DNA from 2 places in the Paenibacillus sp. FSL R7-0204 genome. Region 2 is predicted to be linked to the other one. Evidence: riboswitches for the same ligand, from Rfam matches in the RefSeq annotation. Region 2 holds a riboswitch; the other holds the start of a gene.
What was found. Region 2 has a riboswitch for cyclic di-AMP ahead of MKX42_RS16420 (APC family permease). Riboswitches for the same ligand answer to the same signal wherever they lie in the genome.
Positions count from the first base shown of each region.

Region 1 (7,497 bases), 3.6 Mb from region 2:
TGCGGGAAGGCCCGCTGAGCATCGAGCAGGGGGATGATCCGGAGTCCCTGGATATTGCCCAGGCCCCGCGCATCAATATTCCTTATGCAGAAGAGTATGCTGGGCGCCCCTGGCGCTTCTATCTGCGGGGCAATCCTTATGTCTCGGTCAGCGATCCGCAGGCACAGCCCCACAGGCTGGTCTAAAGGCCTATACCGCTGTTTCGGCTGTGGTATATTGGGTATTAATAAGAGAACCCTAATCAGCCTCTCCCTTGGGACTTCCCAGGCGGAGAGGTTTTTCTTCTATATTTTGATCTCTGCACTCTCAGGCGCCAAAAAATGATAAACATTCCTATAAAATGACAATAAATCCCCCTATTTGTATACGCTTCCCCCGTTCTCTAAACTTACAATTACTGCTATAATCATATATATCTACAAAAAATATTAAGATGTAAATGAGGGACATGGGATGAAAGATACAGGCATGATCCGAAGCTTAGACAGTCTCGGAAGAATTGTGGTTCCCGTAGAAATCCGCATGACACGCAATATTGACATTGGGGATCCTATCGAATTTTTTATACTGGATGAGGATATCATCGTCCTCCGAAAGTACACCTCCACAGAATGCACCTTTTGCAGAAGTCTTGATCATGTGACCTACTATAAGGATCAGTTCATTTGCAATACCTGTCTGAAGGAGCTAAGTGACCCCGATCGCGGATCAGAACCCATCCATGCCTCCCCAAGTTCAGCAGAAGAACATCCCGAGCCAGCCCGCGGGGGACGGAGAAGCAAGACCGAAGAAATGAGTCTGCGTCTTATGAAAGCGATCGAAGATCATCCTTATGCCAACCAGAAGGAGCTTGCCGAGGTTCTCGGCATCAGCCAAGCCAGAGTCAGCCAGCTCAAGCGCAAGCTGAACACTTCCGGCAGAACAGATCCGCAGTAACGTTATCCATTCATCCCTGCTTAGACATCAGATAAGGCTTGGCCCCGCGGGGGCCAAGCCTTATTTTTTGTTCAACTACACGTATTAGTCCGACAGCGCGGCCTTCAGCTCCTCAGGCGAAGCGGCCCACCACTCTTCATTATGGGCCATCAGCAGGGATTTCAGCGCTGCCCGCTCAGCACTTCCAAGTCCATCCAGAATAAGCTTGCGCTTCAAGGCCGCATCCAGCTTATTGACATGATCCGCAAGAATCTTCCAGCCACGGCGCGCTTCGGTGTCAATCCACATCTCACAGGCGGTAATTCCGCCGTAGAACTGTCCCTCCGGGGTACGGTCAACGGCGACCCATACGACCCATACCTGTCTTCCCGCCGGAACATCCTCACGGTTCATAGAGAATTTAATTCCCTTCTCCACTTTGCTCTTGGCATGCATGGCACCGATATCAATAACGGCGATGCCCTGATCAATAATAACAGGCGATACATTGTTCAGATCAATCGAGCCTGCACCGAAGCCTTTATGCTTGGCTCTGGCGTTCACAATATTCAAGGCAATTTGTTTTTTGCCCTCCGGTTGTACGTTATCCACATGTGCACATCCTTTCCATTCACTAATTATTTAATTTTAGCTAATAATGCGGCGATTGCAAACATATACATCCCCTAGATGCTTGTCACGGGAGGAATCATAGTATGAAGCCACATTCATTAAGGTATACCCTCATCTTCGCAGTTCTGGCTGTCCTCACATTGCTTGGAGGCGGAATATGGTTTCTGTCAGGGCATAGCCCTGCCGTATGGACTGCCTCTGTTCCAAAAGAGGCCAAGTCCCCCGCCATTGTCCCCCGGCAGCAGCCCGTGCAGTCCGATCTTTCAGATACGATCTACACATCGGAGACAGAGGCTTTAAGCCAGCGTGTGGTTGAATATCACATGGATGTGGAGCTCCTGCCCGATAAGGAGACCCTGGTCGCCTCCGAGACACTGACCTGGACCCATCCGGGCGCAAAGCCGGTTCAGGAGCTCTACTTTCATCTGTATCCCAATGCATTCGCATCCGCCAGCACCACCTTCATGAAGGAGTCCGGGGGTACGCTTCGCGGTGACACCATGCCTGCAGGAGGTTACGGGAGCATTACCCTGACAGATTTGCGGACCTCCGAAGGCGTCTCGCTGATGCAGCGCACACAATATGTGCAACCGGACGACGGCAATGTCAATGACAGAACACTGCTCAAGGTCCATCTGCCGCAGCCGGTGAACGGCGGTGAGAGCGTGACGGTAAGGCTTAAATTTGAGGTCAAGCTGCCCAAAATTTTCGCCCGGATGGGAACCGCTGACGACTTCGTGATGGCCGGCCAGTGGTTTCCGAAGCTTAGCGTCTATGAGCCTGCCGGCAGAAGAGGACTCAAGGAAGAAGGCTGGAACCTGCATCAATACCACGGCAACTCCGAGTTCTACAGTGATTTTGGGATTTACAATGTATCCATTTCTGTCCCGCCCGAGTATAAGGTCGCCGCAACCGGGTTTCCGGTGAGGGACGCCAAGATTGTAAAGGGGCGCAAGGTTTATCAGTTCTATGCAGATGACGTCCACGATTTCGCCTGGGCGGCATCGCCTGATTTCGTGGTTGCCGAGAAGGCATTCTCCGCGCCGCAGGTGCCTGGAGTGAAGATTAAGCTCTATCTGGACCCGCTGCACAAGCATCTCCAGGAGCGCTATTTCCAGGCGGCTGAGGCTGCACTGATGGCATTCAGCAAGTGGTACGGTCCTTATCCTTATTCCACCTTATCGATTGTTGTCCCGCCGGAGTCCGGCAACGGGGCGGGAGGAATGGAGTATCCGACCCTGATTACCGCCTTCGGCGCCACGGACACTACACCAGGCACCTCCCTGGAGCGCACGATCATCCACGAGATCGGGCACCAATATTTCTACGGCCTGGTGGCCAGCAATGAATTCGAAGAAGCCTGGCTTGATGAGAGCTTCACCTCGTATGCCGAAGACCGGATGATGGAACAGGAATACGGTGTGGTCTCAAGCCTGCCGCTGCAGTCCAGCCTGGTCTCCTCTTCACAGCCGCTTAAGCTGGAGGCCTGGAAATACACCGGTGATGATGCCTACACGCGCAATGTATACATCCGGGGCAAGCTGGTGCTGAAGGATATCGAACGCATCGCCGGGACCAAGAATATGGATGCCATCCTCGCCGCCTATGCCCGCAAATACCGCTTCCAGCATCCGACCACCGCTGATTTCCAGAAGGTTGTAGAGAAAGTGACCAAGCAATCCTGGCAGACTTATTTTGAACGGTATGTCTATAGCGGAGGTGCACCCGACTTCGCAGTTGACGATATCAGGCTTACGGTCGGACAGGACAACAGTGACGGCGGGGGCAGCCGCTATAACGCTGTGGTAGATGTAAGTAATAAGGGCAGCCTGTACCCCGATGTTCCCGTGAAATTCACCTTCGCAGACGGGTACACTGTTCAGCAATACTGGAATGGCGAGGGTAAGGCTACCTCCTTTGAGTTAGCATATAAAGCGCCGCTGGTCTCCGCAGAGATCGATCCGGGGCATTCCATTCTGCTGGAGAGCAGGCATCTAAATAATTTCAGAATGGCGGAGCTTGAGCCGCGTACACTCTCCCGCTGGACGCTTAGTGCTTCAACTCTGCTTGAAACCCTGCTCGGAACTCTTGTCTGGTGAGGTGAAGGAATGGTGAAAAGTTCAATTGCCCGCGGTTGGATCAGCATGAAAGAGCAGTTCTATATACTGATTCTGCTATTTATCTACCGGCTGTTCTGGGGATATTTCCTGTACAAATTCATTAAAAGCGCGGTTGTCCCTGTCCTGCTCCGCTACCCGGATGCGAATGCCGGCGGCAGCGGAATAGGCAGGCTGCTGTATTATATCGAAGGGCAGACCGCGCTGCGCACCGACCCTGCCGTTCAGCACTGGCTGTGGATGCTGCTGGCGCTGACAGTGCTAAGGCTGCTGGTGACTCCCTTTATCCGCGCAGGGCTGCTGCACGAGCTTCACCAGGAGCGCGACGGAGCGCGGGGACTGTTCTTTTTTCCCGGAATGAGAAAATATGGGCTGCCGGTGCTGGTGTTCAGCCTCATCGAATGGGCGCTAACCCTCCTGCCGCTCTATTGGCTGCTTCCGCGTATGTACCGTCATCTGCTCAGCGGCGTTCTCGATGTTCAGCTCCTGCTCAAGCTGGTGCCTTATGTTCTGGGCTGGCTGCTCTATCTCTTCCTTGTGCGCAAGCTTCTTCTCTATATGCAGTTCGGCTATACCGCAGGTACCGGCATGTTCTCTTCGCTGCTGATCTGCCTGAAGGTGCTGATGCCTTCCATAGGTATATCCATCATTCTGGGGGCGGGAAGCCTGGCCGTAATTCTGCTCTGCAGCGCCTCTGCTCTGTTCTATCCCGGATTGCCGGCCCTTATGCTCCGCCAGGCAGCTCCGCTGCCCTCCACGCTGTTCGATATGTGGGGAATCGCTGCCCAGTACCACCTTTGGTCCAATAAATCATTTCCACAATAATAAGCTGCTGAAGCGGCATACTAAAGAGAGTCACAGCCCCTCTATCCGGGAGCAGGACTCTTTTTTGCTTGAACCGGAGGACAAAAGCATTTGCAAAAGGATAAATCCTCTGATACAATGATGGCTGTACTAGTAGTAACAAACTTGTAATCTTTCAAGCAAAATCTTCCGTAACTATTGCAATTTAATCAATGCCGATAAGTAACTGTTCTGGTGCATAAAACGCCGAATTCCCTGCACCGGGAAGTGGGGGAACCATATTTTGGGTGAATTGATCTCGCTTTAGAGGGGTCATAGGGGAACCTTCTACCGAATCCTTAAGCTAACCTCGCAGGCCCTGGAAGGAGTACATCTTTTGATTAGTCAGAATTTCAAGAAAAAATGCACCGCAGCAGCGCTGGGTCTTGTGATGGTATTCACACTCGGAGCGGGCAGTGCCTTCGCGGATTCCAAGATGGATACTGTGATTTCAAAAACTATTGGAACGTCGTATAAAACCGGGGGCACAACCACCAGCGGCTTCGACTGTTCCGGATTTACCAAGTATGTGTTCAAGAATGTCGGGCTTACCTTGCCCCGTACCTCCAAAGCACAGTTCAAAGTTGGAACAAGTGTATCCAAGAGCAATCTGCGTTCCGGTGATCTCGTGTTCTTCAATACCCTGGGTAACGGAGTGTCCCATGTCGGTATTTATGTTGGAAACGGGAAGTTCGCACAGTCCTCGAGTTCACGTGGTGTTACCATCAGTTCGATGAGCCAGTCCTACTGGGCCAACCGCTACGTTGGCGCCAAACGAGTAATGAGCACAACAGCCTACCAAGCTGTCGCTTACGATTGACCCCTTGAAGCATACCCCGAATATTTCAGCCTCTAACAACTAAATGTAACTTATACGAGCCCGGGATGATTATTGCCGTAATCATTTCCGGGTTTTTCCTTTTCCTTATTCTACCTTTTACCCGAATCTGCAGCCTTGAAACAGCATTTTCTTGCAAAAACAAAGAAAAAATCATATAAAATAATCCCTGCGCATAGATATGAGTCTTTCGAAAGGACTATAACTCTAAAAAACAGCAAAAAAGATGCATTAATATGTTATAAGTGATTGCCAAGCGCCTTAGTCTTTGTTACAATTATCGCAGTGAGCTTTTAGTAACATTTTTGTAATTATTGAATCGCTTTTAACAAAGGTTTTGTCATGTATTGAATGAACCGCTAATCCTAATCAACAGTCGTGCCGAGTTCCCTAATGAATTAGGGAAACGGGGGAACCACTTTGGGTGAATTGACCTCCTATTCTAAGAGGGGTCATAGGGGACCTTCAACCGAACCCTTAAGCTAACCTCGTAGGCATTGGAAGGGGTATTTACTTTTGAAGAAGAAGCTAGCAGCCGCAGTACTAAGCTTGTCCATTATCTTCACCATCGGAGCAGGAAGCGCTTTCGCGGATTCCAAAATGGATAAAGTGATCGACAAAGCCATCGGAACCAAATACGTGTCCGGCGGTACATCTACTAACGGGTTTGATTGCTCCGGATTTACAATGTATGTTTTTGATAAAGTCGGCATTAACCTGCCACATCAATCCGGCTCCCAGTATCAGATGGGCTCTGCTGTATCCCGTGACGAGATGAGACCGGGCGATCTTGTATTCTTCAATACAAGCGGTAAGGGCGTATCCCATGTCGGTATTTATGTTGGTGACGGCGAATTCGCCCATGCCTCTTCCTCGCGTGGTGTAACCATCAGTTCGCTGAGTGACAGCTATTACGTCAACCGCTACGTTGGCGCCAAACGAATCATGAGTACAGATGCCTACAAGACTGTTGCTTCGGATTCCCAAGACAACGATGATGTACAATAATTCTTTGTAACCTACGCTCTTTTCCGAGATTTTTGCCGAAATCTTGGAGAAGGGCTTTTTTTGTCTATAAAATTACTTACCCGTCTCTATATTTGTAAAACACCGATTCTGCACATTTGGAAAATAATTATTGACGTTTGTCAAGTTTCTGCATTTCCGCAAGGAATTTGCGTCGAAACTGGCTGTTTTTGTATATAATTAATAGAAGAAATGAATTTATGTCCCCTGAAAGGAGGCCTCCCCTAATGATTAGCTCCCCGCTAACCTTTTATGTGGTGCCTATGGAGCCGCAGCATGCCGCTGAGATCTGTGAGTGGAGCTACAAGCCGCCGTATAATATTTACGGCTGGATGTCCTGGGAGCAGATGCAGGCGCTGGGCGTGGAGTTCGGAGACCCGCAGCTGCGAAGTAGGCAATATGTATCGGTTGTGAATGGAGAGGGGGATCTGTGCGGCTTCGCCCAGCTCTTTCCGATGGAGGGGGTAGTCCGGCTTGGAGTCGGAATGCGGCCTGAGCTGTGCGGCCATGGAATGGGGCATCTGTTCATGAAGGCTATTGTGCAGGCAGCACGGTCGCGTTACCCGGAGCGTGAGATCGACCTGGAGGTGCTGACCTGGAACCAGCGCGCCATCCGCGCTTACCAGAAATGCGGGTTCACTATAACGGATACCTATGAACGCCGCACCCCGACCGGCAACAAGCCTTTTTATTGCATGGTCTATGAGGAATAGCACCGGAAACAGATTGTTTTTCAAAAAAATGGATCATTTGTGTTCATTTTTTTGACACACATACTATGATAACGCTTCACCATCCGCTATAATGGAGTCAGCAGCTTACATGGAGGGACGGATGCAGATGCAGAAATGGATCATGAGCGGTTTGTTTTTTGCCGCCTGTGCCTTTGCAGTAATCTTAATGTTTACCTTACCAGGTAAATCCGAGGTAGCCGAACAGAACAAGCCGACCATGCCGGAAGTTGTACTGGACGCTGCGGCCGCAGAAGCCACAGTGAAGGCCAATTGTATCTCCTGCCACGGTGACCAGCTTCAGGGCGGGGCGGGACCCAGCCTGCAGCAGGAAGGCGCTTCGCATGACGCAGCTCAGATCTACAGCATAGTCACCAAGGGCCGCGGACAGATG
Region 1 is NZ_JBBOCA010000001.1:93,582-101,078, forward strand. It holds gene MKX42_RS00470 (DNA-3-methyladenine glycosylase) at 1-185, shown strand, start outside; gene MKX42_RS00475 (AbrB/MazE/SpoVT family DNA-binding domain-containing protein) at 454-936, shown strand; gene MKX42_RS00480 (YwhD family protein) at 1,021-1,527, opposite strand; gene MKX42_RS00485 (M1 family aminopeptidase) at 1,632-3,647, shown strand; gene MKX42_RS00490 (hypothetical protein) at 3,657-4,490, shown strand; cyclic di-AMP (ydaO/yuaA leader) riboswitch at 4,704-4,842, shown strand; gene MKX42_RS00495 (C40 family peptidase) at 4,900-5,328, shown strand; cyclic di-AMP (ydaO/yuaA leader) riboswitch at 5,716-5,858, shown strand; gene MKX42_RS00500 (C40 family peptidase) at 5,863-6,354, shown strand; gene MKX42_RS00505 (GNAT family N-acetyltransferase) at 6,600-7,085, shown strand; gene MKX42_RS00510 (c-type cytochrome) at 7,213-7,497, shown strand, end outside.
Region 1: linked by a shared signal. The riboswitch ahead of MKX42_RS00500 (C40 family peptidase) and the one ahead of MKX42_RS16420 (APC family permease) in region 2 are both predicted to bind cyclic di-AMP.

Region 2 (7,497 bases):
GCTGTACGGGATGCCATAACGCGTGCTTCACGGGGGCAGTCCTCCAAGCTGGAGCTGAAGGTCCGGAGCAAAGGCGGGGAGCAGCTGATCTGTAGTGTCACCGTCTTTCCTTTGCTGCATCATACGGAGCAGTGGGTCTATATCGTGGCCGAGGATGTGACTGCCCTGATGAAGTATCAGTATGAGCTGCTGGAGGCGAGGGATGCTGCGGAGAGTGCTGTGACGATGAAAAGCGAGTTCCTGGCCACGATGAGCCATGAGATCCGCACACCGCTGAACGGCATTATCGGCGTCAACCAGCTGCTGGCCGAGGAGATCAGCAATCCTGAGCATCTGGAGCTCCTGCGGCTTCAGAGTACAAGCAGCCACGCTCTGCTGCATGTGATGAGCGATATTCTCGATATCTCCAGGCTAGAGGCGGATGGCCTCTTGCTGAACAAAGATACTTTCGGGCTGAAGGCTTTGCTCCAAGGTTGTATGGATCTGTTCACGGTGAGCACACAAGACAAGCCGTTATCTCTGGAGCTTGTAATCGAAGAGGGGCTTCCCGACAAGTTCACCGGGGATGCTGCGCGTGTCCGCCAGATTCTGATCAATCTGATCGGCAATGCGGTGAAATTCACGCCATCCGGTACGGTAACGGTGAAGGTGGAGTCCTATGGCGTCAGGGAGACCGCTCAGGCGCTGCAATTCATGGTGCGCGACACCGGCATTGGTATCTCCCCGGATAAGCTTCAGCTGCTCTTCCAGTCCTTCTCCCAGGTGGACGGGTCGCATACCCGCAAATACCCCGGCACGGGTCTGGGTCTTGCGATCTGCAAGAAGCTGGTAGACCTGATGCAAGGGGAGATCTGGGCAGAACCGGCAGAGGGTGGCGGCACACAATTCTTCTTCAGGATTAAGCTGCAGTCGCAGGAGCATTCCCCGGAGATATTCTTCGGCAAGGATACCGGGGAAGGGGAGCCAGCAGACGAGAACGAAGCCGTATAAGACAGCGATTGCCAACAAGAGAGTTAACATTATATAATTTGAAAGTAACTATTCTTTTATCACGACAGTCCTGAGGACGGAAAGGAACTCTCTTTGAGCAAAACAAAAAAGAACAATGTCATGGCTCCCCAGATGAGCAAGCAGGAGAAGCGCAGGGCAGAGCAGGAACAGCAGAAGCAGAAAACGAGAATTCTGATCGTGAGTACGGTAGCTATTGTCGTTATTATTTTTGTAGGCTTATTCATGCTGGCTTCGAAGGACTCTTCGCCTGCCGGTACAGACAGTAAGCCGGTTGCCTTCAATTACAGCGAAATGATGCGGCTTGGCAAGGAGGATGCTCCGGTCAAAATTGTGGAATTCGGCGATTTCAAATGCCCGGCTTGCGCCCAGTTCACCGGTGTGATCAAACCGCAGATCGTTCAAGGTTATGTGGACCAAAATAAAGCAGCCTTCTATTTCGTGAATCTGGCCTTCCTCGGCACGGATTCCAGAACGGCCTCCCTGGCAGCGTTATCGGTGTATCATCAGAACCAGGAAGCGTTCTGGAAGTATTTCGATGCGATCTATGCCAATCAGGGAAATGAAGATAAGGAGTGGGCTACACCTGACTTCATGGTGAGTCTTGCCAAGCAGCTGGAGCTGCCGGTGGATTATGACCTGATGCGCAAGGATATTGATGACCGTACCTATGAGAAGGAGCTGGACCGGGATATTAAGCTGGGCACCGATACAGGCGTAACGAATACGCCATCCCTGTTCGTGAACGGCATCAAGGTGAAAGAGCCGTTCAATATGGAGGCGATTGACGCCCAGATTCAGGCAGCAGCAGCGGGAACAGGGGCCGCCCAATGACCGCCTTCTCTGCCTTCTGCCGGCGTAATTGTCTGTACTTGGCCTGGTTCGTCTGTGTGGTAGCTGTAGCGGGCAGCCTGTATCTCAGTGAGGTCCTGCATTACGAGCCCTGCAAGCTGTGCTGGTTCCAGCGGATCTTCATGTACCCGCAGCTGTTCCTGCTGGGGATCGCCACCTACCGGGCGGACAAGCGGATCATTCCTTATGTGCTTCCTCTTAGTCTGATCGGCGGCTGTATCTCTATTTATCATTATGCAGAGCAGAAAATTCCGGCGCTCAGCAAGGTGCTTCCCTGCACCATCGGCGTACCGTGCAACAAGGATTATCTGAATTGGTTCGGATTTGTAACGGTCCCTCTGCTTGCACTTATAGCCTTTGCCTTAATCTCCATTCTGCTCTGGACAGGACGCAAAGAGGAGCCAGCGGAGTAAGAAGCTGAGGGGCAGAAGGAAGAGAAGAGAATGCCCTTAATTTTAGTGAAAAATAATATACAAAAACCCTGTAAAATCACGTGTTAAAGGGATAATGAAAGAGAATGAAAGATCAAGACATACCGGATGATGAATTTGGTTGTTTTGAGTGCTTTTCATTCTTTTTTCATTTGTTTCCACGCTTTACGGAAGTCGCATTGTAGCTTAATATTAGTCCTTGTGAGAAGTTGAATATGCGCTGAATTTTCCGGAAGGAAAAACGGGGGAACCACACTTTGGCCAAGGCCAAAAGGGGTGAATCGGAGCAGGCCGCAAGGGCTGTAACCGTAGGGCTACCACAGTCCGAATCCGCCAGCTAACCTCGTAAGCCAGCAGTGGGATAATGACCATGCACTCGAAGGCATGCGGATCATTTCCGTATGCTTATTTTGGTGCCTGCATTTATGAAATCCACTTATGAAAACAGCGCAGGGAAAGCCCGTTTCAACTTAACCAAGAGAGGAACTGTTACTACAATGGTAAGCAAGGTTAAACGACTATTGATCGGGCGTCCGATGAAGTCGAACGAACTCGATCATGAAAAGTTATCCAAGGTGAAAGCACTGGCTGTCCTGTCTTCTGATGCACTCTCGTCTGTAGCCTACGGAACAGAACAAATTCTGATTGTACTGGTGGCCGCCGGATTCACCGCTATCTGGTACTCCTTGCCAATCGCATTAGCCGTACTGGGCTTGCTGGCCATTCTGATCCTGTCCTACCGGCAGACGATATTCGCTTATCCGCAGGGCGGAGGTGCTTATATTGTAGCCAAAACCAATCTTGGGGTGCATACGGGGCTTCTGGCCGGCGGCTCGCTGCTGGTGGATTACATTCTGACGGTGGCGGTAAGCGCCTCGGCGGGGACAGATGCGATCACTTCAGCTTTTCCAAATCTGCATAATCATAGTGTCCTCATAGCGGTATCTGTTATCGTACTCTTAACGATTGTTAATCTGCGCGGGGTGACCGAATCGGCTTCGTTCATCGCCATCCCTGTCTATCTGTTCGTTGTTTCCATCTTCGTGCTCATCATCTCGGGGGTCTTCAAATATATGACCGGCGGCGCCCATGCCCACGTTCCTGAGATTGGCTCGGCGGTATCGAACGTGAGTATGTTCCTGCTGCTGAAGGCCTTCAGCTCCGGCTGTTCGGCTCTGACCGGGGTTGAGGCAGTCTCCAATGCCATTCCTAACTTCAAAGCACCGGCGGAGAAAAATGCAGCTAAAACGCTGATGCTCATGGGCCTCATTCTCGGGGTGATGTTCACGGGCATTACGCTGCTCGCTTACTGGTACGGCATCATGCCCGATGAGAAGGCTACCGTGGTCTCACAGATTACCGAATCTACCTTCGGGCGCGGCGGACTGTACTTCTTCATCCAGGGGATTACTGCGGTTATCCTGTTTCTGGCAGCCAACACGGCGTACTCAGCCTTCCCGCTGCTGGCGTTCATGTTCGCCAAAGACAAATATCTGCCCCATGCCTTCATGGTGCGCGGCGACCGGCTGGGCTTCTCCAACGGTATTATTTTCCTCGGCGTGATGTCGGCAGTGCTGGTAGCGGCATTTCACGGGAATACAGAAGGACTCATCCCATTATATGCAGTAGGGGTATTCATTCCGTTCACGCTGTCGCAGCTAGGCATGATGGTCCAATGGTACAGAACGAAGCCGCAAGGCTGGCAGAGCAAGTTCGCCGTGAATACGGTCGGGATGCTCACCACGTTAACGATCACCATGATCTTCATCATCACCAAATTCTCCAGCGTGTGGATGGCCTTCATTTTCCTGCCGGTCGTCATTATCGTGTTCCACCGGATTCACCGTCATTATATGAATATTGCCGATCAGCTGCGGATTTGTCCGGCAACCGATAAGCCTTGTATCAAAGGAAGCACCGTAGTCGTTCCGGTCGCCGGTGTGACCCGCGCTGTACTGCATTCGATCAGCTATGCGAAGTCATTGACGGATAATGTGGTCGCTGTATATGTAGGTTTCGATGAAGAAGAGATTCACAAGATGGAGCAGAAGTGGGAGGAGTGGAACCCCGGCGTACGCCTGATCGTCCTGCGTTCCCGCTACCGCAGCATTATCCGCCCGCTGGTGAAGTTCATCGATACAGTAGAGTGGAAGACCTCTTCAACGGATCATATTACCGTCCTGATTCCGCAATTCGTGACCAAGCACTGGTGGCAGGCGGTGCTGCATAATCAGACCAGCTTGTTCATCCGTTCATATCTGATGAATCAGAAGGACATTGTCATCGCCACGGTTCCTTTCCATCTGCATAAATAATATAGAAGATTATAGGAAGACGGCTGTTTCTGCTTCATGCGGAGGCGGCCGTTTTTACGTTTTAGTTGACAGAGATAATGAGAATCAATATCATCAATCTATAAGCAATAAATGAGCTTGTCTGTTTTATAGCTAAATTATAATAGAGGAGCCTTGCTCCATTACATTTATACGAGGAGTGTTATCATGTCGGAACGTTTAAATACAGAGCAGCTGAGCATCGGATATGCGGAGACTATGATTGTGAAGGGGCTGAACCTGTCGCTTCCGACAGGGAAGATTACGGCGCTTGTCGGGGCGAACGGCTCGGGGAAATCCACGATTCTGAAGACAATGGCCCGGATCATGAAGCCGAAGAGCGGGAGTGTCATGCTTGACGGGAAGTCTATTCACAATCTCTCCACCAAAGAGGTGGCCCGCCAGCTGGCGATTCTGCCGCAGAATCCTACTGCCCCGGACGGCTTAACGGTATCTGAGCTGGTAGGGTATGGACGGTATCCGCATCAGAAGGGCTTCGGCAGCCTGACGCCTGAAGACCGCAGCATTATTGCCGATGCGATTGCGCTGACCGGCATGAATGAATTCCGTGACCGGCCGATTGACCGCCTCTCCGGCGGACAGCGGCAGCGGGCCTGGATCGCCATGGCACTGGCACAGCAGACAGATATTCTGTTCCTTGATGAGCCGACGACCTTCCTGGATATGGCCCATCAGCTGGAGGTGCTTCAGCTGCTGCAGAAGCTGAATGAGCAGGAAGGCCGGACGATCATTATGGTTGTCCATGATTTGAACCATGCCTCCCGTTACGCACAGCACATGGTAGCGATCAAATCCGGCAATGTGATCAGCGAAGGCGCTCCGAACGAGGTAATGACACCGGCGGTGCTGCGTGAGGTATTCGGCATTGAGGCGGATATTGTACCTGATCCGCGTACAGGTGTGCCGCTGTGTTTGCCTTATGAGCTGGCTGCGTACAAAGCAGCCGGGCTGTAGGAGGAGGAGCGGCTGGCGAATAGGGTATAATTGGGAATTTCGAAACATAATAATGCTGTATGCAGCTTCGTAACAGGCTCCTGTCATTGACAAGGGAGCCTGTTCGTTGTTAAAGTTGTGGTTGCTGAAGCCGTAATTAACCGGCAGCGAGCACGACCATTATCTTGTTTATAGAGTTAGGAGCATGAAGAATGAATATTGACAACATATATGAGGATTTGCAGCCGCTTGTTACAGCAGGCTCACTGAAACGCCGGGAGAGCCTTAAGAATCTGGTCTATACCCGCATGGGCGGCGAAGCAGATATTTTGGCTGCTCCTGTTACATATGAAGAGATCCAGAGCATCTATGCTTATGCCCAGGATCATCAGATCCCGCTTACGATTCTCGGCAACGGCTCCAATGTCATTATCCGGGACGGAGGCATCCGCGGCATCGTGCTCCAGACCTCGGATCTGTCCGGGATGGGCATCCGTGACGGGCTGCTCTATGCGCAGTGCGGGGCGAAGATTATCGATGTCTCAAGCTATGCGCTGGAGCAGAAGCTGACTGGTCTGGAATTCGCCTGCGGCATCCCGGGCACGGTAGGCGGGGCATTGTATATGAATGCCGGAGCTTATGGCGGTGAAGTGAAGGATGTGCTGGACAGTGCGCTCGTGATCGACCGGAAAGGCCATCTCCTCACCCTGCACAGCGATCAGCTGCAATGGGGATACCGCAGCAGCATCTTCGCCAGCGGACAATATATTGTACTGGAGGCGAGATTCAAGCTTCTGCCAGGCGATCCTGCCGCGATTAAGGCGTCCATGGATGAGTTAACCTATCTGCGGGAATCGAAGCAACCGCTGGAGTATCCGTCCTGCGGCAGTGTATTTAAGCGGCCGCCGGGCCGGTTCGCGGGGCAGCTGATTCAGGAGAGCGGACTCCAGGGGACGCGCATCGGCGGCGCTGAGGTCTCACGCAAGCATGCGGGCTTCATTATCAACGCCGACAACGCGACAGCCAGCGATTATATCGGATTGATCCAGCATGTACGCTCAGCGGTGAAGCACAAGTTCGATGTGGAGCTGGAGACGGAAGTGGAGATTATCGGGGAAGAACTATAGACGATAGTTTTTGCCAAGTTTAACCGACTTTGCCGTCCTTTTAAAGGACGATGCCGTTTCGGCGAGAAATAGAAGGATAATTTATAGCGTGAAAAACATAAATTCTTATATTTGAAAAGAGGGTGCAGTCCTAAGCCGGAATGTAGGCTTAGACCTGCACCCTCTTTAGATTCTTACGGCCGGAGCCACCGGATAATCAGCTTACGGCCAGCGAATATTTCGCCCGGCTCGTCTGCAGATCCACCTTGGCTTCGGACACTTCTTGAAGCTGCAGCCCGCTTACGGCCAGCTCATATCCCGGCTGCGGCAGGGGCACCAGCTCTCCATCGGCATTCAGGGTACTGCCTGTACCGCGCAGAATGACCGCACTATCCAGATAATTATCAATGACATCGTCAGCGTTCCGGTAGTCTACGGTCTCCAGCTTGAAATGGACGGTGTCGAGATCATCCAGCTCCCGTTTTTCGATGACAAGCGTTGTGTCCTTACGGGCTTCCAGCCAATCGATAAGCTTCTGTACGTTTGCTTCCATAGTATGATCCCATCCTTCGGTTAATAGAGATTGTTAATTCTAAGTTACCCCTTTCAATGCAATTGAATCCGAACAATTTGCTGTCCATATATATATTAATTGTACTATGCAGGGTGTTTGCCTTCCTTCATTCGTGTGTAAACTATTCTTATGCATTGTAAGGATGCCAATATCTTAGTAAGAAGGTGAATCCAATGGGGAACGCATTATTATGGGGCGCAGTCTCCGGCTCGGCGGTCTTGATTGGCGCTCTTTTGGCC
Region 2 is NZ_JBBOCA010000001.1:3,689,697-3,697,193, forward strand. It holds gene MKX42_RS16405 (sensor histidine kinase) at 1-990, shown strand, start outside; gene MKX42_RS16410 (DsbA family protein) at 1,084-1,842, shown strand; gene MKX42_RS16415 (disulfide oxidoreductase) at 1,839-2,273, shown strand; cyclic di-AMP (ydaO/yuaA leader) riboswitch at 2,500-2,659, shown strand; gene MKX42_RS16420 (APC family permease) at 2,789-4,606, shown strand; gene MKX42_RS16425 (ABC transporter ATP-binding protein) at 4,793-5,599, shown strand; gene murB (UDP-N-acetylmuramate dehydrogenase) at 5,791-6,705, shown strand; gene MKX42_RS16435 (hypothetical protein) at 6,902-7,237, opposite strand; gene MKX42_RS16440 (ZIP family metal transporter) at 7,432-7,497, shown strand, end outside.